One region of the Anaerosporomusa subterranea genome, then DNA from elsewhere that is predicted to be linked to it. Evidence: riboswitches for the same ligand, from Rfam matches in the RefSeq annotation. Region 1 holds a riboswitch; each other region holds the start of a gene.

What was found. A riboswitch is a leader RNA that binds a small molecule or an ion and turns the genes downstream of it on or off. The one in region 1 is predicted to bind S-adenosylmethionine.
Region 2: it holds a riboswitch for S-adenosylmethionine, as region 1 does, so the genes downstream of both, metA (homoserine O-acetyltransferase MetA) here and AXX12_RS18555 (MetQ/NlpA family ABC transporter substrate-binding protein) in region 1, are expected to answer to the same signal.
Region 3: it holds a riboswitch for S-adenosylmethionine, as region 1 does, so the genes downstream of both, metK (methionine adenosyltransferase) here and AXX12_RS18555 (MetQ/NlpA family ABC transporter substrate-binding protein) in region 1, are expected to answer to the same signal.
Region 4: it holds a riboswitch for S-adenosylmethionine, as region 1 does, so the genes downstream of both, AXX12_RS15615 (methionine ABC transporter ATP-binding protein) here and AXX12_RS18555 (MetQ/NlpA family ABC transporter substrate-binding protein) in region 1, are expected to answer to the same signal.

The regions. Positions count from the first base shown of each region.
Region 1 is NZ_LSGP01000028.1:123,220-128,973, forward strand. It holds gene AXX12_RS18545 (bifunctional diguanylate cyclase/phosphodiesterase) at 1-582, shown strand, start outside; gene AXX12_RS18550 (YbaK/EbsC family protein) at 823-1,302, shown strand; SAM riboswitch class I at 1,423-1,523, shown strand; gene AXX12_RS18555 (MetQ/NlpA family ABC transporter substrate-binding protein) at 1,714-2,550, shown strand; gene AXX12_RS18560 (nickel-dependent lactate racemase family protein) at 2,632-3,906, shown strand; gene AXX12_RS18565 (UxaA family hydrolase) at 3,940-5,103, shown strand; gene AXX12_RS18570 (UxaA family hydrolase) at 5,133-5,423, shown strand.
Region 2 is NZ_LSGP01000026.1:81,101-86,854, forward strand. It holds gene AXX12_RS17210 (MalY/PatB family protein) at 1-461, shown strand, start outside; gene AXX12_RS17215 (DUF2325 domain-containing protein) at 605-898, shown strand; gene AXX12_RS17220 (ACT domain-containing protein) at 990-1,457, opposite strand; gene metA (homoserine O-acetyltransferase MetA) at 1,473-2,390, opposite strand; SAM riboswitch class I at 2,461-2,562, opposite strand; gene AXX12_RS17230 (threonine synthase) at 2,798-4,003, shown strand; gene AXX12_RS17235 (nitrite/sulfite reductase) at 4,024-5,622, shown strand; gene bioB (biotin synthase BioB) at 5,720-5,754, opposite strand, start outside.
Region 3 is NZ_LSGP01000013.1:339,437-345,190, reverse strand. It holds gene AXX12_RS05260 (YicC/YloC family endoribonuclease) at 1-335, shown strand, start outside; gene remA (extracellular matrix/biofilm regulator RemA) at 376-642, shown strand; gene gmk (guanylate kinase) at 679-1,314, shown strand; gene rpoZ (DNA-directed RNA polymerase subunit omega) at 1,311-1,517, shown strand; gene coaBC (bifunctional phosphopantothenoylcysteine decarboxylase/phosphopantothenate--cysteine ligase CoaBC) at 1,529-2,719, shown strand; SAM riboswitch class I at 2,793-2,897, shown strand; gene metK (methionine adenosyltransferase) at 2,967-4,151, shown strand; gene AXX12_RS05230 (heavy-metal-associated domain-containing protein) at 4,313-4,540, shown strand; gene AXX12_RS19195 (hypothetical protein) at 4,552-4,728, shown strand; gene priA (primosomal protein N') at 4,869-5,754, shown strand, end outside.
Region 4 is NZ_LSGP01000025.1:136,749-142,502, forward strand. It holds gene AXX12_RS15595 (D-2-hydroxyacid dehydrogenase) at 1-100, shown strand, start outside; gene AXX12_RS15600 (HD domain-containing protein) at 273-800, opposite strand; gene hisZ (ATP phosphoribosyltransferase regulatory subunit) at 801-1,988, opposite strand; gene AXX12_RS15610 (YerC/YecD family TrpR-related protein) at 1,975-2,301, opposite strand; SAM riboswitch class I at 2,639-2,743, shown strand; gene AXX12_RS15615 (methionine ABC transporter ATP-binding protein) at 2,815-3,873, shown strand; gene AXX12_RS15620 (methionine ABC transporter permease) at 3,842-4,492, shown strand; gene AXX12_RS15625 (MetQ/NlpA family ABC transporter substrate-binding protein) at 4,639-5,445, shown strand.

The sequences.
Region 1 (5,754 bases):
ATCTTGCCGATTGGGAAATGGGTACTTCAAGAAGCTTGCCGGTTTGCGCGGCGATTGGCTGATATGGAAAAAGAGAATGTTCATATTGCGGTTAATATATCACCGCGTCAGCTGATAGCGGATGACTTTGTAGACACTGTTTGTGACACGATTAAGAAGGCGGGTATAAAACCGGGACAAATCGAATTTGAGATTACAGAGAGTGCATTGATCGAATCGATGGAAGATAGTGCTATTAAACTGGAAGAGTTGCGACATATGGGAGTGACGCTTGCCTTAGATGATTTTGGTACAGGATACTCCTCGTTAACATACTTAATGAGCTTGCCGGTAGGGACATTGAAGATTGATAAATCCTTTATGGACAAGATTACCGATGGAAGAGAACAGTTGCAACTGGTGGGATCCATTATTAATTTGGGACATACTTTGGGTTTGGTCATCGTTGCTGAAGGAGTGGAAACTGAAAATCAGCTTGAGCTGCTACTGAAGATTGGCTGTGATCACATTCAAGGATATGTTTTTAGTCAGCCTATTCCGGAGGAAGAAGCTATCACGTTTATTTTTCCAAGGATTATATAAGAAGTAGCGTCTACATATTGAGAAGGTATAAGACGATACCAATAAAGTTGAGCTTTGGATCGCGTACTTTTGTTTGACTGCAAGCCAGGATGGCAATTACTATTAGGAAAAAGAAAGATTGCCGAAAGCGCTACGCCGGCGGCTTGAGTGATATTCATTGCTTCGAGCCGTTCGAGAAATAAAGAAGACCCGCAGGAAACCTTTTTCGTTTGCTCGTGGGGTTCAAGGAGAGTAATAAAAATGGCAATTGAAGCTGTAAAAGATTATTTTGCACAGCAAGGTAGAGCAAATGATGTTATGGAGTTTGAAGTCTCAAGTGCAACGGTAGAGCTTGCAGCACAGGCGTTGCAGGTTATTGCGGCTCGCATTGCAAAGACACTTTCCTTTAAGAATGAAAATGGATGCATTCTAGTTGTGACCGCCGGCGATGCAAAAGTGGATAATAGAAAGTTTAAGGATCAATTTGGAATCAAAGCAAAGATGTTAACCCCAGATGAGGTTCTTGAATTCACCGGTCATGCAGTAGGCGGTGTTTGTCCTTTTGCCATCAAGACTTCTAAGGTGAAGACATATGTTGACGTTTCAATAAAGCGGTTTGATACTGTTTTTCCAGCCTGCGGTAGTAGTAATTCGGCTATAGAGCTAACAAGCGATGAATTATATCAATATGCGCAAGGGTTGATGTGGGTCGACGTCTGCAAAGATTGGGTTGCATCGTGAAAAGTTTCGTGGTGACGATGTCGTTAGGCTTAGCCCAAAAGTAGACTGACGGTAATTGCCAGCCTAAACATATTGACAACGACATTTGAAGCTGATATTATATTAGCAATCGAATATTGACTCTTATCAAGAGTGGTCGAGGGACTGGCCCGATGACACCCGGCAACCGGCAGAAATGCAGAGGTGCTAAATCCAGCAGGAGAAATCCTGGAAGATGAGAGGGAACACAATGCGTGTTTTACCCCTCTCATCGAGAGGGGCTTTTTATTGCTCCGGGCAAAGGTTAAGGTGTCAAAGTGGATGCATACACTCTGGGACCTCCAGGCCACTCGCTAGTCGATATATTGAGAAAGTAGATTTTACATCAGTGGTGAAAGGTATTCAATTTTATCATTTTTAGGAGGTTATTTCATGAACAAGTTCACAAAAGCAATTGCACTTCTTATGACAACTCTTTTTCTACTCCTAGCGGTCGGCTGCGGCAGTTCTGAAAAAGCAGCTGACAAAGCAGCTGACAAGGGCGGCGCTAAAACCAGTATCAAGGTCGGAACTACTGCCGGCCCCCATGCGCAAGTAATGGAAAAGGTTAAGGCCGAAGCGGAAAAACAGGGCCTTAAGGTCGAAATCGTTGAATTTAACGATTACATTCAGCCTAATGTGGCATTGGCACAGAAGGATCTCGATATTAACGTGTACCAGCACAAGCCATTCCTTGAAAGAGCCATGGCTGACAGACAGTATAAATTTGTCGCTACCGGTAAATCAATCATCCTTCCCATGGGCATATACTCCAAGAAGGTAAAAGCCATCGCTGACTTGAAGCCGAAAGCAACTATCGCTATTCCTAATGATCCTACTAACGGCGGCCGTGCTTTACTGCTGCTAGAAAAAGCCGGAGTTATTAAGCTCAAGCCGGGCGTAGGCGTGCATGCTACTGTCCTTGATATAGCGGAAAATCCGAAGAACTTCAAAATCATTGAAATTGAAGCTGCCCAGACCCCTCGATCCTTGGATGACGTGGATCTCGTCGCTATTAACACAAACTATGCACTTCCTGCCGGCCTTGTTCCTGCCAAAGACGCACTCTTAGTGGAAGACGGCAACTCTCCTTATGCTAACCTGATCGTGGTCAGAGCGGAAGATAAGGATAATCCTACTTATCAAAAATTCGCAAAGATTTATCAATCAGAGCCTATTAAACAATTTGTTCTCGATCATTTCAAAGGCACCATTCTCCCAAGCTGGTAAGAAAAAGTGGATAGACACTGAAATTGTGACCACAGTAGTACATAACAGTCTACTGTGGTCACTTCTTAAGGAGTAATAAGCATGGAAACTATTAAAATCCCCTATGGAAATGACACTAAAGAGTTCCGCGTGCCGAAGAAAAATATTGTTGGTGTGTATTCGCCAAAAGATTTTGAAGCAGTGCCTGATGTTCGCAGGGAAGTAGTCCGAGCTGTCAACCATCCGATTGGCACTAAAACTGTAAAGGAGCTTGCCCAAGGAGCTCAAAAAGTGGTATTGGTAGCAGATGATAACACAAGATTGACACCTACAGACAAGATTATTCCAATACTATTAGATGAGTTAAACGATGCTGGGGTTAAAGATGAGCAAATTACTGTCATTATTGCTCTAGGTACGCATCGTTTCATGACACAAGATGAAATCCTTTTAAAGTTTGGTGAAGAAGTAGTTCGCCGGGTAACGATTAAAAACCATGATTATAAGAATTTTGATCTGCTGGAGGATTTAGGGGAAACTTCGAATGGTACCAGAATTTTAGTTAATAAAGAAGTAGTTCAAGCAGATTTTAAGATTGGCATTGGCAGTATAGTGCCTCACATTGTTCCTGGATTTGCTGGTGGAGCTAAGATCGTTCAGCCAGGCATTTCAGGTGAGCAGACAACCGCCGGAACCCATCTTTTGAGCTTTCGGTCACCTCGCTTGAACCTGGGACTTCGTGAAAACCCGGTGCGTAATGAACTGAATAGCATTGCTAAAGCTGTTGGCTTGCATACGATCGTTAACACAGTGCTGAATCGGCATGGGGGAGCTGTGGGGGTTTTTTACGGTGATACAGTAGAAGCCTTTAATGCTGGCGTAGATCTAGCTGAAAAAGTATATTCCGTCGAGATCCCTGAGAAAGCGGATATCGTGGTGGCCGGCTCTTATCCGTGTGATTTGGAATTCTGGCAGGCGCACAAAGCATTGTACCCTGCTGATTTGGCTGTTAAAACGGGAGGAATTATTATACTCGCAACTCCTTGCCCTGAAGGCGTAGCCGTAATGCATGCAGATGCTTTAGAGATAACTAATAAGTCAATTGCTGCTATAGAGAATATGATCAGCAGAAAAGAAATCCAGGATGAAGTAGCAGCATCTGCGGTTATTGGATGGGCTAGGGTTAAGGAACATGCATCAGTCTATCTGGTGTCGGACGGCATTTGTGACGAAGATGCTATGAAATTAGGTTTTACACCATGCGTGTCTATCGATAAGGCATTGGAAAAAGCGTTTGTAGAAAAAGGCTGCGATGCCAAGGTTACTGTATTAACCCATGCTCCTGACATGCTGCCGGTCGTAAAGGGGACGAAGTAGAAGGTATCCTATGAGAGAGGAAGAGGTGACATGATGAAGTTCCAAGGGTATAGACGGCCTGATGGAAAAGTCGGGGTTCGTAATCATGTATTGATTTTGCCAAGCGTTACTTGTGCAAACCGGGTAGCACGAGGAATTTCACAATCAGTGATTGGAACAAATTGGATAGAACATCAACATGGATGCGGCCAACTGGGAGCAGATGCTGATTTAACTGCCCAAGTACTGGTCGGCCACGGCGCTCATCCCAATGTATTCGGTGTGATTGTTGTTGGACTAGGATGTGAAACCATTCGGGCTCAGGATATAGCTGCCAACATCAAAAAACACTGCCCCTATAAAGCAGTGGAGACTGTTATTATACAGGACGCTGGCGGATCAGTGAACGCGATTGCCCAAGGCGTTAGTTTGGCAAAGCAAATGGTAAACGATGCATCGCTTTCCAAGCGTGTTTCGATCGATGCTTCGGATCTAATACTTGGCACAGAATGCGGTGGTTCGGATGCTTGCTCCGGTATTTCAGCGAATCCGGCGTTGGGAGTTGCAAGCGATCTACTCATTGATGCTGGTGGGACTGTTATATTGGCTGAAACAACTGAGATTATCGGCGCTGAGCACATTATCGCTGGAAGGGCGGTTAATGCTCAAGTCGCTGCTCGATGTTTCGAACTGATAAACTCCTGTGAAACAGAGGTTAGAAAAATGGGTGTTGATATGCGTGGCAGCCAACCAAGTCCTGGAAATATCGAGGGCGGACTTTCATCCATTGAAGAAAAATCGCTTGGTTGTATCCATAAGGCTGGTACGAGGCCTCTGCAGGCTGTGATTGATTATGCTTCACCTGTGAATATGAAAGGCTTGGTCTGGATGGATACTCCAGGACATGATATTGAGCAACTTACAGGAATGGTTGCTGGAGGGTGCCATTTAGTGGTCTTTACTACTGGACGCGGTACTTGTTGCGGTTCGCCGGTTGCTCCCACGATTAAAGTGGCTAGCAATACTGCGTTGTTTGAAAGCATGAATGACAATATCGATGTCAATGCCGGAACAATTATTAGCGGCTTGGAAAGTGTTGAGCAAGTAGGTAAACGGATATTTGACGAACTATTGGAAGTCGCCTCGGGAAACCCGACAAAAGCGGAAATATTAGGGTTTAATGATTTTGCAATCCGGCGGATAGGACCGACGATTTAAAGAACGAACGGAGAGGTGGCTTGATAATGATGGCTAAATTTCGGGCCATTGTGATGAAGGCGAACGATAATGTTGCCACAGTGGTGGAACCCATAGCGCCGAATACAGGCGTAGATCTTAAGGTCGGTGAAGAGACAGTATCTATTCAAGTGAGCGAGGCAATTCCATTTGGGCATAAGTTTGCCATCCGGGAGATTGGTGAAGGTGATCGTATTGTCAAATACGGTGAAGTAATTGGGCTTGCTACGCAAAATATAAAAGTTGGCCAGCATGTTCATGTGCATAATCTAGAAAGCTGCCGCGGTAGAGGCGATAAGTAATCACGCCCTTGGAAGCATTGTAATCTCACTACCCGCGGAGGGGTCATGTGCTGCGTTATATACATAACAACCCAGTCTTGCTCGTTTGGTGAAAGAACCAGAAGAGTACAGTAGCGTTTGGAAAGCAACGGAATCGTCTGATGCTTCCTAAACGCTATTTGTGTCATTGCCCTTATTATTGCACTGTCGGATCTGGCCTCAATCCTTGAGGAATGCGAGGGTTGAGGTCTTGCTTTTTTGTGCTGCTGGGACGGATGCTACCTTATCTTGACGCGCAATTTTCGATCTATCGTACCACAACGATAGGCAGGTAACCCTATTTGCTTTAAGT
Region 2 (5,754 bases), on a different contig from region 1:
TTAATCTCTCGTTTATTGTGGTACCTTGCAAGCGTAGGCGTGCTTTGATCAAGGCTGAAATTAACAGACTGCATCTAAACCGCAACAACCTTTTCGGCGTACTTGCCTCTGAAACCGCTTATGCAGAGGGTGATGCATGGCTGGATGGATTGCTCGAGTATCTTGAAAAAAATGCAGATACTCTAGTTGACTTTACGGAGAAACGATTGCCTAAAGTCAAAGTAGTTAAACCAGAGGGTACTTATTTAGCTTGGCTGGATTTTAGAGCATACTTCTCGAATGCAAAGGAACTGGATGACTTTCTTGTACAAAAAGCTAAGGTTGGCTTAAACTCTGGTAAAACATTTGGCCGTCAAGGTGAAGGTTTTGCCCGGATTAATCTTGCTACTCAACGCAGTGTTTTACTTGAGGCGTTAGTCAGAATTGAGAAAGCGCTTGAAGCTGTGTCCGACACGTTATAATTTTCTTATCGGCTGATCAGATTGCTGAAGGCTGGAGTGATACTTCACTCCAGCCTTCATGCTTTTTTGAAAGTGATCCATATGAGAGTGAATAACTTAATGCGTCTTGTCGATTTCTTCTACAAATGGCGGGAGGTGTTGTGATGAGAATTTTGATTGTTGGTGCTGATTATTTGGGCGAGATTGCCGACCGATTATCCGCTATGGGAATAACGGAAATTCAGCACATCAGCGGGCGGAAAGCAGTTTCAGGGAGAAAGTCACAGATTTCCTGTGCGGTAGAGTTAGTTTTGGTATTAGTTGATAGGCTCAATCACAATACGATGCGGCAGGCAAAGCTGACTGCAAAATCGAAATCGATCCCCATAATTTTTGCCAAACGATCATGGTGTTCTATTGAGCAAAAATTACAAAGATTTTTTCTCGATGCATCGTAAACGAATTATCTAAATCTTCCCTCCTGAAAAGCGGGTTTGAACGAAGAACGTTTTACCGTATTCTTCGTCAAATCCGCTTTTTCATATAATCTCAAAATAAGTGCAGTGCAGCATGAATAGTGTTTCTTGCTGCAGGTAAATGCGCTTGCTCCACCAAAACCGACACGGAGGATTGGGAAGTAGTTAAGTGGAGGATCGCAACGTTCAAGGAACTTAGCGTTTCAATAATTTTCCCAGTGATCTGCGGCACATCACTGACCTGCACGCCGGAAATATTGACTTCCGCGCAATCATTAATGGCATTAATGCGGTATTCAGATTGGCTAAATAGGTCCATAACAGCGCCTGCCATTAAACAGGGTACGGAAAAGACTATTTGTGTTATATGAACAGTAATCAGCTGTAAAGTAATTTGTTTGTCTGATATCATCCGGAAAATATCCCGGATTTCTTCGCCATTCAGAGGCCGTTTGGACACCAGTTTTATTTGGCTAATCTCGGATTGGCAGGATATTATTGGCGCAGCCCCGTCGATAATCTTAACGGCTCTGATCTTCAATTTAACACTCCTTTGTTACAGCTTAGACAAATCGAAGGGGGTTTCTTGATAAACATAATAATTGAGCCAGTTCGAAAATAGCAGGTTGGCAGCGCCGCGCCAAAGAACGACTGGTGTTTCTGAAGGATCATCATTAGGGTAGTAATTGTATGGTATCTGAATTGGCAAACCCTGTGCCACGTCACGGTCATATTCAGTTTTTAGCGTGAAAGGATCATATTCTGAATGGCCGGTAATGAAAAATCGCCTATTGTTCATATCAGCGACAGTGCCAATACCCGAAATGGAGGATTCTGAAAGTATACATAATTGTGAAACTTTTTCAATGTCGCTGCGGCGGATTTCTGTATGTCTGGAGTGTGGAACATAGAAAATATCATCAAAGCCACGGAATAGTTTGTCATGTTTTGGGCAGAGCCGTTTGTGCGGGAAGACGCCAAACATTTTTTGCGGAAGATCATACTTGGGAATTCCGTAATGGTAGTATAATCCTGCCTGAGCTCCCCAGCAAATATGGAGAGTCGAGAATACATGCGTCTTGCTCCATTCCATAATGGCGCAAAGTTCATCCCAATACGCTACCTGTTCAAAAGGAATTTGTTCGACAGGCGCTCCGGTAATAATCATGCCATCATATCTGCGCGATTTTACATCATTAAAGGTTTCGTAAAATTTAATCAGATGCTCCGGTGATGTGTTAGTAGGCTCATAGGTAGCGGTATACATAAAATCAATATCTACCTGCAGGGGTGTATTTCCTAACAGACGTAGGAGTTGGGTTTCTGTGACGATTTTTGTCGGCATAAGATTTAACAGTAATATTTTAAGGGGACGTATATCTTGAGTGTACGCGCGGTTGTCATACATCACAAAAACATTCTCACTTTCGAGAACATTGGTGGCAGGCAGGTTGTTCGGAATTTTAATTGGCATGTGGTGCCTCCTCTTTCTGATTAAAATAAAAACCCCTTCCACGAGGAAAGGGGTTTTCTATTCCGCTCTCCTCTCATCTGTCAGAACAATGTTCTGCTGGAATTAGCACCACTGCATTGCTGCCGGTTGCCGGGTGTCATCGGGCCAGTCCCTCGACCACTCTAGATAAGAGTAATTGATATGTAATTAAATTGAATAGTAGCATATAGTATAGTATACTGTCAATAATAATAATTTAACATCCCCTTGACACCTGCCAAGTGTTTGTGTATACTCTAAGAGAACTTCATACTGTGTGCTGATCAGAAATACTGAAGGCCAAATCATTCCCCTATGGGATGATTTGGCCTTGTTTGTGTTATGGTAGATCAGGAGATTTTAAAGAAAATCAAAGGGAGAGATTAGACATGTATGTGTCTCATTTAGAGTGCTCCAAATGCGGTTTGCATTTGGAACCCCACAAAATCGCCCAACTTTGTCCGACTTGTGGAGCGCCGCTATTAGTGAGGTATGATTTAGCCAAAGTTAAAGCGTCATTTTCCAAAGATGCATTGGCCAGACGCAAGCATAACCTGTGGCGTTACCGCGAACTGTTGCCATTTCAGGACGAAACAAGTATCATATCATTAGGAGAAGTCATGACTCCGTTGATTCCTTTGGAGAAACTAGCTCGTTCCCTGGGAGCAACCGGGCTGTATCTGAAGGATGAAGGATTAAATCCCGGCGGTACTTTCAAGTCCCGTGGCGCGGCGATGGGGGTGACTTGCGCTGCAGAGCTTGGCGTAAAAGCAATTGCCATGCCGACCAATGGCAATGCCGGTGCGGCTTGGTCTATCTATTGCGCGAAGGCGGGGATCGATGCCTATATTGTGATGCCTGTTGAAGCGCCGTCGATTACCAGAAGTGAGTGTGCCATCGCCGGGGCGAAGCTGTATTTGGTTAATGGACTAATCAGCGATGCCGGCAAGATTATCGCACGAGCGGTAAGTAAGAACAAATGGACAGATGCATCTACCCTTAAAGAGCCGTATCGGATTGAAGGCAAAAAGACCATGGGTCTGGAAATAGCTGAACAGCTTGGTTGGGAAGTTCCTGATGTCATCCTTTATCCTACCGGCGGGGGTGTCGGTATTATCGGTATTTACAAAGCCTTGTTGGAATTACGCGAGATTGGTTGGATAGGCGATAAAATGCCCCGATTGGTCGCTGTCCAGTCCGAAGGCTGTGCGCCAATCGTCAAGGCGTGGGAAGAAAAACAGGCAGCATCTGAATTTTGGCCGGATTCCTCCACTATCGCGTTTGGAATCAATGTGCCGAAAGCGCTTGGCGATTTTTTGGTTCTTGATGCGGTCAAGCAAACCGGCGGTTGCACAATCGCCGTATCTGACGAAGAGGTTTTACATGACCAAGCGGAACTGGCCAGGACAGAAGGCTTATTTATCTGCCCTGAGGGAGCTGCTACTCTTTCAGCCTATAAACGGCTATTGAATAGCGGCTGGATAAAATCCGGAGAAAAGACAGTTTTGCTCAATACGGGCAGCGGATTGAAATACCCCAATACAGTTAGAGTAGATGTTCCTGTATTGGAGCCGTCTGAAGATATCCCTGGATAACAGACAGGAGGATTTAATTTATGGAACCAGTTTGGGCTCAAGATCGTTCAAAGTTAAATAAAGTTGAACTGATTAAATTGGAAAAAGACGGCCTTGATATCATCAATGATATTGAGCGCTTTGCAAAGCTTGGTTTTGCAGCAATTGAGGAAAAAGACTTCGATCTCTTAAAATGGTTGGGGCTGTATATTTCTCGGCCGAAAGAAGATGGGTTTTTCTTGCTGCGCGTAAAAATTCCCGGCGGAGTGCTCACTTCTTTGCAGGCCCGCACGTTAGGCAAGATAGCCCGTGATTATGGCCGCAATTTACTGGATATCTCGACAAGGCATGCGATTCAGTTCCATTGGATCCGTGTAGAATATTTACCAGATATCTTTGCGAGACTTGCTTTAGTCGGACTTAGTTGCATTGAATCTGCTGGCGACTGCCCGCGCACGATCGTTGGCAATCCACTGGCGGGATATGATCAGGAAGAAGTCATCGATGCCAGCCCGATCCTAAAAGAAGTGTCAGACTTCTTCCATAACAACAGAGAGTTTTCTAACTTGCCGCGCAAGTTTAAGATATCGATTTCGGGAAGTATTCATAACCCGGCAAGCGCTGAGATTCATGATCTATCATTTACCCCGGCAGAGAAACAAGTTAATGGGGAAACGGTCATCGGCTTTCATGTGAAAGTCGGCGGGGGATTATCGGCAGCGCCTTATATGGCGCAGGATCTCGATTTATTTGTGCTTCCCAGTGAAGTACTTAGTGTGGCAAAGGCGGTAGCAACTATTTTCCGCGACTTCGGTTACCGTGAAAAACGTAACCACGCTCGGTTGAAGTTTCTACTGCAGGACTGGGGTGTAGAGAAGTTCCAGGAAGAACTAATTAATCGAACCGGCCCGCTAGCTAGTCGTGGTAAAGATTTAACTGTTGACTGGAATGCCGGTTGTTCATATGGCTTGCATCAACAGGTTCAATCAGGCTTGAATTATTTGGGTTTGTCGATTCCGTTAGGACGTTTCTATGCCGACGAAATAGAGGAGCTTGCAACCATCGCCGAAACGTATGGTGACGGTTCGATTCGCACCACGAATTCCCAAGACCTTATCTTGCCCAATATTCCTGACGCAAAGACAGAAGCAGTACTTTCTGAAAAAGTGCTAACCCGGCTCACCCCATTTCCTAAGCCATTCACAGCGCATGCTATTAGCTGTACTGGCACTCAATTCTGCCCGCTAGGTGTTGCTGAAACGAAGCAGCGTGCGGCAAAGATTCTGGAGTACCTTGATCAGCATGTCGAGTTGGACACTCCCATCGTAGTGCATTTCAGCGGCTGCGTGAACTCCTGCGGCCAGAACCAAATTGCCGATATCGGTCTTCAAGGCACAGTGGCAAAAGTAGGCGACCAGATCGTCGAGGCTTTCACATTTTCGATTGGTGGCAGACTGGGGCCTCAGGCAAGTTTTGGAATCAAGCTAAAGGGTTCTGTGCCAGCTGATCGTGTAGCGAAGGCGGTAGAAAGTCTGGTTAACGCTTTTAAGGCCCACAGAGCGCCCGGAGAATCCTTTAGTGATGTTGTGAAGCGTATTGGTACGGATGCGTTCCAGTTGGCGCTGGACAAGTTCATATAAACAGAACACTAAATGGCTGTCTTGAAACTATGTTTCAAGACAGCCATTTATCATCCTTTCCGCTCACCTTTCATAGCTTACAGTCAAGCAAATTTTTCTAGCTTGACTGAAGCGGAGTAAGTCCTAGCCCGC
Region 3 (5,754 bases), on a different contig from region 1:
ATAACGAACGACTTCTGGTGCGTCTGCGTGAAACGCTTTCGTTGCTTGGGAACCAACCTGATGAGGCGCGTGTGTTGCAGGAAGTTGCTTGCTTCGCCGAACGCACCAATTTTACAGAAGAGTTAGTCCGTCTAAACAGTCATTTTGATCAGTTCTATCGAACCATTGATTCCGATGAATCGGTTGGCCGAAAACTGGACTTTCTTTTGCAAGAAATCAATCGCGAGACGAATACGATTGCCTCTAAAGCAAACGATTTTACTGTCGCAAACCTTGTTGTTGAAATGAAAAGTGAACTGGAGAAGGTCAGAGAACAAATCCAAAACATAGAGTAATGTAGGCTGCAGTTCGAATAAGAGTAGGAGGTTTTTATTAATGGATATCAAACTCATCAACATCGGTTTCGGCAATATCGTCTCCGCCAATCGGATCATATCAATCGTGAGTCCGGAATCGGCTCCCATCAAGCGCATTATCCAAGAAGCACGCGATCGGGGCATGCTGATCGACGCAACCTATGGACGCAGAACCCGCGCGGTCATCATTGCTGATAGTGATCATGTCATTCTTTCGGCTGTGCAACCAGAGACGGTTGCCCATCGGTTAGTCAGCAAAGATGTCAGCGACGATGCTGCAGAATAAACAGTAAAATTATATCTGATAGAAGGAGTCTATATGATGGCGCGGCAGGGAATATTAGTCGTACTTTCCGGCCCTTCCGGGACCGGGAAGGGGACAATATGCAAAGAATTGCTGCAGAACTATCCTAACCTGCACTATTCTGTTTCAGCTACAACACGGTCGCCTCGCCCAGGTGAAATAAACGGTGTTAATTACTGGTTTGTTTCCGAGGCAGACTTCAAATCGATGGCTGCCAATGATGAACTTCTGGAGTGGGCCGAGGTTTATGGGCGATTCTATGGCACGCCCATAAAGTATGTTAAGGAACAACTACAAAGTGGCCTAGATGTTATTCTCGAGATTGATATTCAAGGTGCTATGCAGGTTAAAGATAAATTTCCGCAAGGAGTATTTGTCTTTATTGTTCCGCCTTCAATTAATGAACTGGAAACGCGGATACATAAGCGGGGGACTGAAACGCAAGACCTCATTGATTTGCGTTTGAGTTGCGTATATCAGGAACTCTCGTTTATTTACAATTACCAATATGTTGTTGTCAATGATGAAGTGCCGGAGGCAGTCAGGAAAATTGCCGCTATCGTTGAAGCTGAAAAGTGCCTTGTTGCACGTAATAAGGAAATCGTTCACGAAATTGCCGGCAGGCAAATATCGCCTAAGGAGGCAGACTTATGATCCATCCTTCATTAGATGTGCTCGTCAACAAAGTGGATAGCAAATACACACTCGTAGTCCTAACCGCTAAACGAGCACGCGAAATCATGAGCGGGGAAGCAACAACGGCCGACAGCAAATCCAATAAACCTGTCACGTTAGCGTTGGAAGAGATTATTCAAAATCATGTTTCCTTTGAACGAACGAAAGTCGGCATTAAATAGGAGGATCGCAAGTGCTAGCAGGGAAAAACGTTGTTATTGGCGTGACTGGCGGCATTGCCGCATATAAAGCTGTTGAAATTGTCAGTTTGTTAAGAAAGGCTGGCGCCAGTGTGCATGTTATTATGACACAGGCCTCAGCCCAATTTGTCACTCCGTTAACATTTCGTGAAATGAGCGGCAATCCGGTTGCTGTTAGTATGTGGGATGAGCCAAAGCAATGGCATGTAGCTCATATTGCACTGGCAACTCTAGCAGATATCATGGTCATCGCACCAGCAACGGCCAATATCATTGGTAAGATTGCCAATGGAATTGCTGATGATATGCTTTCTACTACGGTTATGGCCACCCAAGCGCCGATTCTCTTGGCTCCCGCTATGAATACACACATGTATCAGAACCCCATTGTCCAAAACAACCTGAGCAAACTCGCAAATCTCGGGTATTATTTTGTCGATCCCGAATCCGGTTTGTTGGCTTGCGGCACCGAAGGTCCTGGACGACTGGCAGCCCCTGGACGAATTGTAGATGAAATTGCGGCCGTGCTTTCCTCTCGCGGAATACTCAAAGATAAGAAGGTAATCGTCACCGCAGGAGGAACGCGAGAACCAATTGACCCGGTACGCTTTGTTGGAAACCGATCAAGCGGAAAAATGGGCTATGCGATTGCAAAAGCGGCAGCTAAAATGGGAGCTAATGTTGTTCTGATATCTGGCCCTGTTTCCTTACCTACGCCGCAAGGAGTTAGGCGGATTGATGTCGAAACAGCAGCAGCGATGCGGGATGCTGTATTGTCTGAATATGATGACTCAAACATCGTGATCAAGGCAGCTGCTGTCGCCGATTATCGTCCCAAACAGGCTGCAGTGCATAAAATAAAAAAAACCGGCGATAGTTTGGTTTTAGAGTTAGAGAAAAATCCTGACATTCTCTCTGAGCTTGGCCAACACAAACAAAAGCAGGTTTTAGTTGGTTTTGCAGCAGAGACGCAAGATTTATTGCTACACGCTCAGGAAAAATTAACTCGCAAAAATTTAGACATGATTGTGGCTAATGATGTGACATTACCAGGCGCAGGCTTTAACACAGATACGAATATTGCTAAGTTGATTTTCCGTGATGGACATATAGAGGATTTACCTCTGATGTCGAAAGATGAGGTTGCACTAGTAATTTTGAATAAAGTTTCTCAACTCTTATAAAATATTTGCTAAAAACCTGTTGCATTTTATGCCCTTATCCCGTAGAATAATCATGGTGAAAATTACATAGTACTACTCATCAAGAGTTGGTGGAGGGACAGGCCCGATGAAACCGCGGCAACCATTTGAGCATTCTCAAAACGGTGCCAAGTCCTGCGGAATAGCCGCAAGATGGGAGAGAATAACACCCTCTCTTGAGGGAGTTTTTTTTTACTGTGAAAGGATAGTAATTAGGAGGTATATATCTATGCGTAGACTTTTTACTTCAGAGTCGGTTACTGAAGGACATCCTGACAAAATCGCCGACCAAATCTCGGATAGTGTACTTGACGCCATACTGGCGCAAGATCCTTATGCCCGTGTAGCATGCGAAACGCTGATCACCACTGGTTTAGTCCATGTTGTCGGTGAAATCACCACCAACTGCTATGTCGATATCCCCAAAATTGTTCGACACACGATTCGCGATATCGGATACACTCGTGCCAAGTATGGTTTTGACAGTGAGACCTGCGGTGTAATAACTTCCATTGATGAACAATCTGCTGATATTGCTTTAGGAGTTAACAAATCGTTTGAAGCGAAAAAAGGCGAACTCGAAACAGTTGAATCCATTGGCGCCGGCGACCAAGGCATGATGTTTGGTTTTGCGACAAATGAAACGCCTGAATATATGCCTTTGCCCATTTCCCTAGCGCATAAGCTTGCGCACCGTTTATCTGAAGTTCGCAAGAACGGAAAGATGAATTATTTGCGTCCTGATGGAAAAACTCAAGTCACCGTCGAATATGAAGAGGGCAAACCAGTCCGGGTTGATACCATTGTCATATCTTCTCAGCATAGTCCTGACGTGGAAGGGATACAAATTAACAACGATATTATTGAACACGTTATCAAACCGATCGTACCGGCACATTTACTTGATGAAAATACGAAATACTATATTAATCCAACCGGACGTTTTGTTGTTGGCGGACCACAAGGCGATTCTGGGCTTACAGGCAGAAAGATCATTGTTGACACCTATGGTGGCATGGCTCGTCATGGCGGCGGTGCCTTTTCAGGAAAAGATCCTACAAAGGTTGATCGCTCGGCGGCGTATGCGGCGCGCTATGTTGCTAAAAATGTAGTAGCCGCTGGATTGGCTGATAAATGTGAAATTCAGCTCGCCTATGCTATCGGCATTGCCAAGCCAGTTTCCGTATTAGTGGAAACTTTTGGCACAGCCAAGGTTGACGAAGCGCTGATCTCTCAGTTGGTCCAAAAGCATTTTGACCTGCGACCTGCCGCAATCATCCAATCACTTGATTTGAGACGTCCGATTTACCGTCAGACTGCTGCGTATGGCCACTTTGGTCGGGTTGATGTAGACCTGCCTTGGGAGAGAACAGATAAAGCAACTCTGCTCCGCACTGATGCAGGGATCAAGTAATACTCATAAGATTTCACAAAAGGACGATACTACGCTTGTAGTACCGTCCTTTTATTTCCGCACTCATTAGGCAGCCTTGTTTTGCGGTGAAAACATTAAAATCGGGCTATACTACAACAGTTGGCACTATTCACGATAAGAAGGGAGGGTAGTGAGACGAAATGAAGACACGAGACAAGACCACGAATTCTGTGTACCGGATCGGCGGTCTTATGGGTGAACATTGCGTTGACCGCATCGAGCATACTCTATCTCATCTTGATGGTGTAAGCCATGTAAACGTGGATCAGACTAATAAGCAGGTATCTGTAGAATATGACCCCAACATGGTTAAAAGTGGATATATCGAAGAAACGCTACAGACACTTGGCTACTCCATCAGGGAATAGGAGTTGATTTTATGTTCATGCGTTTCAAACCGCCAGGAAAACAGAGATTTAAACATTATTATAAACGCCCGGCCATGGAGGCTGCAGAGGAATGGGATGTTAGCCCATACGCCGGTTCAAGTTGTTTGGATGACTGCTCGCTGAGAGAAATATTGCATCCCTATTCGGAAAAAATGCATATTCGATAGCTGGTTTGGGCTCCGCTAATGGCGGAGCCCAAACCAGTTTATGACTAACTTCGACATTCTTCAAACATGGATGAAGAGGATTTTGGCTTTCTACAGCCAATGTAGTATAATAGCATTATTTAAGGATAAAGGAACACTTCATGAAAATTGGCGAGATCATAATCAATGTGCCTACGCGCTCCTTGCAGCAGGCATTCAGCTATATAATACCACCTGAGCTTGACTTTCTCGCACCAGGCTGGCGAGTTATTGTTCCTTTTGGCAATAGAGAGGCTGAGGGTTTTATTATTGCAACCCGCGATGGCGATCCGGCGGAATTAAAACAAGTAAAGACGGCGCTCGATAATTTTCCTTGGTTTGATGACTCGATGTTACAATTGGCACAATGGCTATCAGACTATTATCTCTGTACTCTTGCTGAAGCCTTACGATTATTCGTACCAGGTAAAAAGGGGATTAAGACTCAGCAACTCTACCATTTAAATAGTTGTGATCCCATGCCCACCAGTGAAGTCTTTGACGGTAGTCTCAGTCTGATTGCTTTCATCGGAGCTAAGCAACCTGTGGACAGAGATGCTTTGGTGCGTCGATTCGGTCTTGACATACTGAGCAAACTACAACTTCTCGTCAACCGTAAGCTAGTCGTAATTGATAGCCAAGCGAAAACCCGCCAACAAAGCCGATTTGTTCAGGAATACTGCTTAGCCGACCCTGCCTTAGCCCGTCAGTCTCTACCAGAATATGTTAAAAGACCTGCGCAACGTCGTGTATTAGAAACACTGTTAGAAAAAGGCGCGATGACGAAGGAATCGCTGAAACAACTTGGCATATCAATAACCGGAGTACAGAAACTAATAAGCGACGGAGTCCTAACCTGTCGGCCAATTCTTCAGCTATGTGACAGCTATAGAGAATCTGAAATCACGACCATTGAACGCAAACCATTGACTAGAGAACAGGCTATCTGTCTTGAAAAAATCCAATCCGCTCTTATTAGTAACGTCTTTAAACCCTTTTTGTTACATG
Region 4 (5,754 bases), on a different contig from region 1:
TTATTTAGATAGGGCGATCAAGACCTTCGCCGATAATCTTGCCCGCTATGCAAACGGCGGAGAGATGTTTAATATTATCGACAAGTCCAAGGGATATTAAATAACAAAAAACCCGGCCGAAGCCGGGTTTTTGCTATTTCAGGGTAGAGGCTGTTACAAAATGTTCAGATGCTAGGCGCGACGAGGATTACGCCGCGCCGCGTACGATACGGGTACGCAAGCAAGTAACCGCAGGAGCAACAACGCAGATGGGCGTTTTGCAACAGCCTCTATTAATTCAAATCATCTGCTTGGCGCAGCAGGCTAAGTTCCTTTGAATCGGCCATGCCGGCAGGGTGATGATGATAGCGGACTAAATTGATGACCTGTTCTTCGGTTCCGGCTTGTCGCAGCAGTTTGGCGCCAATTTCTGGATGGTTCGCACTTACATAGAACGCATGGCGTAAGTTTTCCCAAGCACCGCCTCGTCCCTGTTTGCCCCACTTTTGAGCAAATCCGCTACCGAACACAGCCCTGCTGATAACAGCCATGATCTTATCGCTGGTGCTGACATCGCCTCGCCTGCGCCCAACATCATGTAACAGAGCTGCTTTGATCAAAACCGGCTGGTTAACTTCGCGCAGTCCACCAGCCAGCTCTGCTACAGTGTTTGCCACATTAAGACAATGCCGTTGATCTGGAAGGCTCATCTGCCTAAACAGCTCAAGTTCTGACTGAGTGAGATGCTTGGCGACAAAAGCCGCATCTTGCGGTGTAACTTCAGCCCGTATCGCTGATAACACTTGTTTAACGCGTCGCATTTACTCACCTATATACAGCAATTCCCGAAAACCGCGTTGACGTTGATTCTGTTCTGCCTTTGCTCTTAATTCAGCGATCGGTGAGAGTTCAACAACTGCGCCATCTTCGCGTAGTCGCCTAGTTGCTGCGATTGCCTCAAGTAGTTTTCCCTCTTGCCAACTTACATAAACGTCGCGCATGCCCTCTTGCTGATTGAGACCTTGCCGGTTAAGCGCCAGCAATAACCGCTCAATGCCCATTGCAAAGCCTGTGGCCGGACACTCCAGACCAAACGAAGCCAGCATGCGATCATAGCGTCCGCCGCCGCAGAAGGGGAACCCTAGTCCGGGAGTATATCCTTCAAACACCATGCCGGTGTAGTAATCGAAGTCACGAATAATGCCTAAGTCGAACGAAACATATTGCTGCAAACCATACGCGTGCAGCAATTCGAAAATAGCTTCCAAATTGTCGAGAGCGGCTCGGCTCGCAAAGTTAGTCACAAGGTCTCTAGCCGCGCTCAGTGCTTCCCGTCCACCACTCAAAAGTGGTATCTGACAAATTGCCGCTTGCTTTTCATTAGTCAGTCCACTCAGCTTCGTAGTGCGCTCGAGTCCCACTAAATCCCTTTTCACCAGACATTGTTTAATTTCTTGGCGTTCTTGCTCACTCAAGCCACCATCAGCCATGATACCGTTGATAAAATCCACCTGTCCCAGGCAAATGCGGAAATCGCGCAACCCGGCTGCAAGAGCGGCAGAAATAGCCAAGCCGATGACTTCAGCGTCAGCAGAAGGCTCAGATGCTCCCATCAACTCCACTCCAGCCTGGTGAAACTCGCATTGCCTGCCGGCTTGCGCTTCTTCATGGCGAAATACGTTTGTCAGATAAAACAGCCGCAACGGCAACGGCTTTTCCCGCAGCCGAGTCGCAGCCAATCTGGCAATTGGTATGGTCATTTCCGGTCGTAGCGCCAGTATTCGATTGCTACGATCAAAAAGGACAAACATTTGCTCAGACAGGTCTAAGCCCGTTCCGGTTGTTAAGGTCTGGAGATATTCCATTGTTGGAGTAACTACTTCCTCATAACCCCAAGAACCGAACTGGGTTGCCAACTTTTCCTCCAACACGCGTTTACCTCTGGCCTCAGCGGGCAAAAAGTCCTTAGTGCCATAGGGAATCTTGATTGCCGGCTCATTTGGTTTCATTGTCTCCTCCTTGCGCGAGTTGTTCCTCCAGACGCGTTAGCACGATATTATATCCGTCAGCGCCATAGTACAAACAGCGTTTAACACGACTAATTGTCGCTGTGCTTGCACCTGTTCGTTCGACAATTTCTTCATAGGTGTGACGCCGTTTTAACATACCCGCCACCTCAAGTCGCTGCGCTAGAGCCTTAATTTCACCAATGGTACAAACGTCTTCGAAAAATTGGTAACACTCTTCTTCTGTACGCAACAGCAAGATCGCCTTTACCAACTGATCGGTCAGTTCATCTTTCAGCTTTGGGTTTACCGTCATGACAGAATCCTCCTTTGTCTACACATATAACGCTAATTCGCCAATCATAACCATTTCCCTGCTTTACTTCTTTTATTCTTTACAAAGAGAAAATATAACAGAATAAGAGAACCGCTGTGGCGTCTTTGGGATATGGGCGAAACGATTTAGCGGTTAAAGCGTGCACTAAGATCGCTAGCGGCGCAAAGATAGTTATTATTCCGCTTTGCGGCGCTTGCGCCCTTCGCGGGCTTCGCGCTAACGACTTCTACGGTTATAGTTTCTGGACATTATAAAAAAGTATTGACTCCATATATTCAGTGTGCTAATATATATTTCATCAACTTCACACATTACCCATTCATCATGAGTTAGCTGAGGGACTGGCCCGATGACGCTGCGGCAACCATCGCTTTTGCGAAACGGTGCCAATTCCAACAGGAGTAATCCTGAGAGATGAGGGGAGACGGTATGTCTGCGTACCTCTTCACTCAGTGAAGAGGTTTTTGTTTTTTGTAGAAAGGAGAACAGCCTATGATTAACCTAAGTGGCATTGTAAAAACTTATCCGGGATCGTCGGGGCCGGTTCACGCGCTTAAAGGGGTCAGCATCCAGGTAAACAGCGGAGAAATATTCGGCGTCATCGGCAAAAGCGGCGCTGGTAAAAGTACGCTCATCCGTTGCATTAATATGCTGGAAAAGCCGACTGTTGGTACAGTCGTCGTGGATGGTCAGGAACTTTCATCCATGTCTGAAAGAGATTTGCGGGATGCCCGTAAGAAAATTGGCATGATTTTTCAGCACTTCAATCTATTGTCTTCACGTACGGTGTATGACAATATCGCTTTTCCGCTGGAATTAGTCGGCTGGGATAAGAAAAAGATTGAAGACGCGGTTTTACCTTTGTTAGATCTGGTCGGACTTAGCGACAAACGCAATCAATATCCTTCCCAACTAAGTGGCGGTCAAAAGCAGCGTGTCGGCATCGCCAGAGCGCTGGCAAGCCGGCCAAAGGTGCTGTTATGCGATGAAGCCACCTCTGCGCTTGATCCTCAGACCACACAGTCGATCCTGGAATTGCTAAAAGATATCAATAAAAGGCTTGGATTAACCATTGTCTTGATTACCCACGAAATGCAAGTCATTAAACAAATTTGCGACCGGGTTGCTGTGATCGAGAACGGTGTAATCATCGAACAAGGGCCTGTCATCGATTTGTTCGCCAAGCCAGAGACTACCACTACCCGCGAATTCATCCGGACGATTATCAACTATGATTTACCGGATATTTTCAAAGATACGGCCTTCTCGCCGGTTCCCTTGACAGACAGTCACTTAATCGTTCGCGTATCGTTTCTGGGAAAGGCCGCGAAAGAGCCGATCATCGCCTCCCTGATTCGCCACTGCAACGTCGATGTCAGTATTTTGTTTGGCAACATTGACCACATTCAGAACATACCGTTTGGAACATTAATCATTGAAGTAACTGGTGACACAACCTCAATGCAAAGCGCTCTAAACTATTTAGAAGCAAGAGAATTAGGAGTGGAGGTGATTGGCTATGTCAAACGAGATGCTCTTGCTATTAGCTGAATCACTGCTTGAAACGATATATATGGTTGGCGTCTCATCCTTCATCGCTACCTTGGTTGGCCTGCCGCTGGGAATAATCTTAGTGACAACTGCCCGCGGCCATATCCTGGAAAATATCGCACTCAACCGAACATTAGGCGCAATCGCTAACGCCGCCCGTTCCACTCCATTCATCATCCTAATGGTTGCGATTATTCCTTTAACCCGGTTGCTCGCCGGAACCTCGATCGGCACCAATGCCGCCATTGTGCCACTAAGTTTAGCGGCTATACCGTTTGTTGCGAGAATTATTGAGTCCGCACTGCAGGAAGTTGATCGCGGAGTAATTGAAGCAGCACAGGCGATGGGCGCGTCACCGACTCAGATTATCATCAAAGTTCTAGTCCCAGAAGCGCTGCCCGCAATTATTCTCGGTCTTACTCTCACGATTATTAATCTAATCGGTCATTCGGCCATGGCGGGCGCCATCGGTGGCGGCGGACTGGGCGATCTGGCCATCCGCTATGGCTATCAGCGTTTCCGGGCCGACGTTATGCTCATCACTGTCATTATCTTGATTGCTCAGGTTCAGATTGTACAATCCTGCGGTGATGCACTCGCCAAGAAGTTTAGGAAATAAGAAAAACGCTGCCACGGTCTTTGAGAACGAAAGAACGGTTTTTGGGCCGCGAAAACGCGAAAGGCGCTGCGTGTCTTTCGCGTTTTCGCGGCCAATCACTTTCACCGAGCGCAAAGGGATTGTGTTAAAATGGAGGATTATTAAAAATGAAAAAACTTTCCGTATTACTTCTTGTCGTATTTGCCGCCACTGTGTTCGCGGGTTGCGGCGGCGCCAAACAAGACGCGTCGAAAGCCAGCTCGATCAAAGTAGGCGTCACAGCAGGTCCGCATGCCGAGATCATGGATGTAGTGAAGAAAATCGCCGAAAAAGACGGCCTCAAGATTCAGGTCGTTGAATTTAATGATTACATTCAGCCCAATGTTGCTTTGAACCAAGGCGACATTGATGTAAACAGTTTCCAACATGAGCCGTATCTTGACAACATTGTTAAAGATCGCAAATTTGAACTTGTTTCCATTGCCAAGACTGTAATCTTCCCCATGGGACTGTATTCAAAAAAAGTGAAGAACCTGACTGAGATTAAGCCTGGCTCGGTTGTCGCCATCCCTAATGACCCGACGAACGGCGGCCGCGCATTGGCTCTGCTCGAAAGGCACGGAATGCTCAAACTCAAGCCTGGTCTTGGTCATAAAGCCACTGCCGCTGATATTCTAGAAAATCCGAAAAACCTGAAAATCAAAGAACTCGACGCTGCGCAATTGCCCCGTTCTATCGCCGACGTGGACTTGGCTGCAGTCAATACAAACTACGCCATCGCGGCTGGCATGGTTCCGGTTAAAGATGCCATTGCTCTTGAGGACGGCAACTCCCCTTACGCCAATCTGATTGTTGCGCGCATTAAAGACAAAGACAACCCAGCTTTCCAGAAATTAATCAAGGCCTATCAAACTGAAGAAGTCAGAAAGTTCATTCTCGATCACTTCAAAGGGTCTGTTATCGCAGCTTGGTAAGTTATATACTGTATACTTGTCCAGTCGCTTGAAAATTCAAACAACTCGTGTTATACTGTAATCAGAACAGAGGGAAAAGAAGCAGTTGGGCTCTCCGACAGGGAGCGATGGAGGTGATTCCATTGAAGGACGAAGGCGATTACCACCCGACAAGAAAATTCAGCGAGTTTTCTGTCGGTCAATGGAAGCCTTGCGACAATTGCATAGTCTAAGTATCACACATGTCATGACATGTTATGAACACAATCTAAATTGTGTAAGCAGCCGGCAAAACCCGGCTGCTTTTTCGTACGTTGATAAAGCCCCATC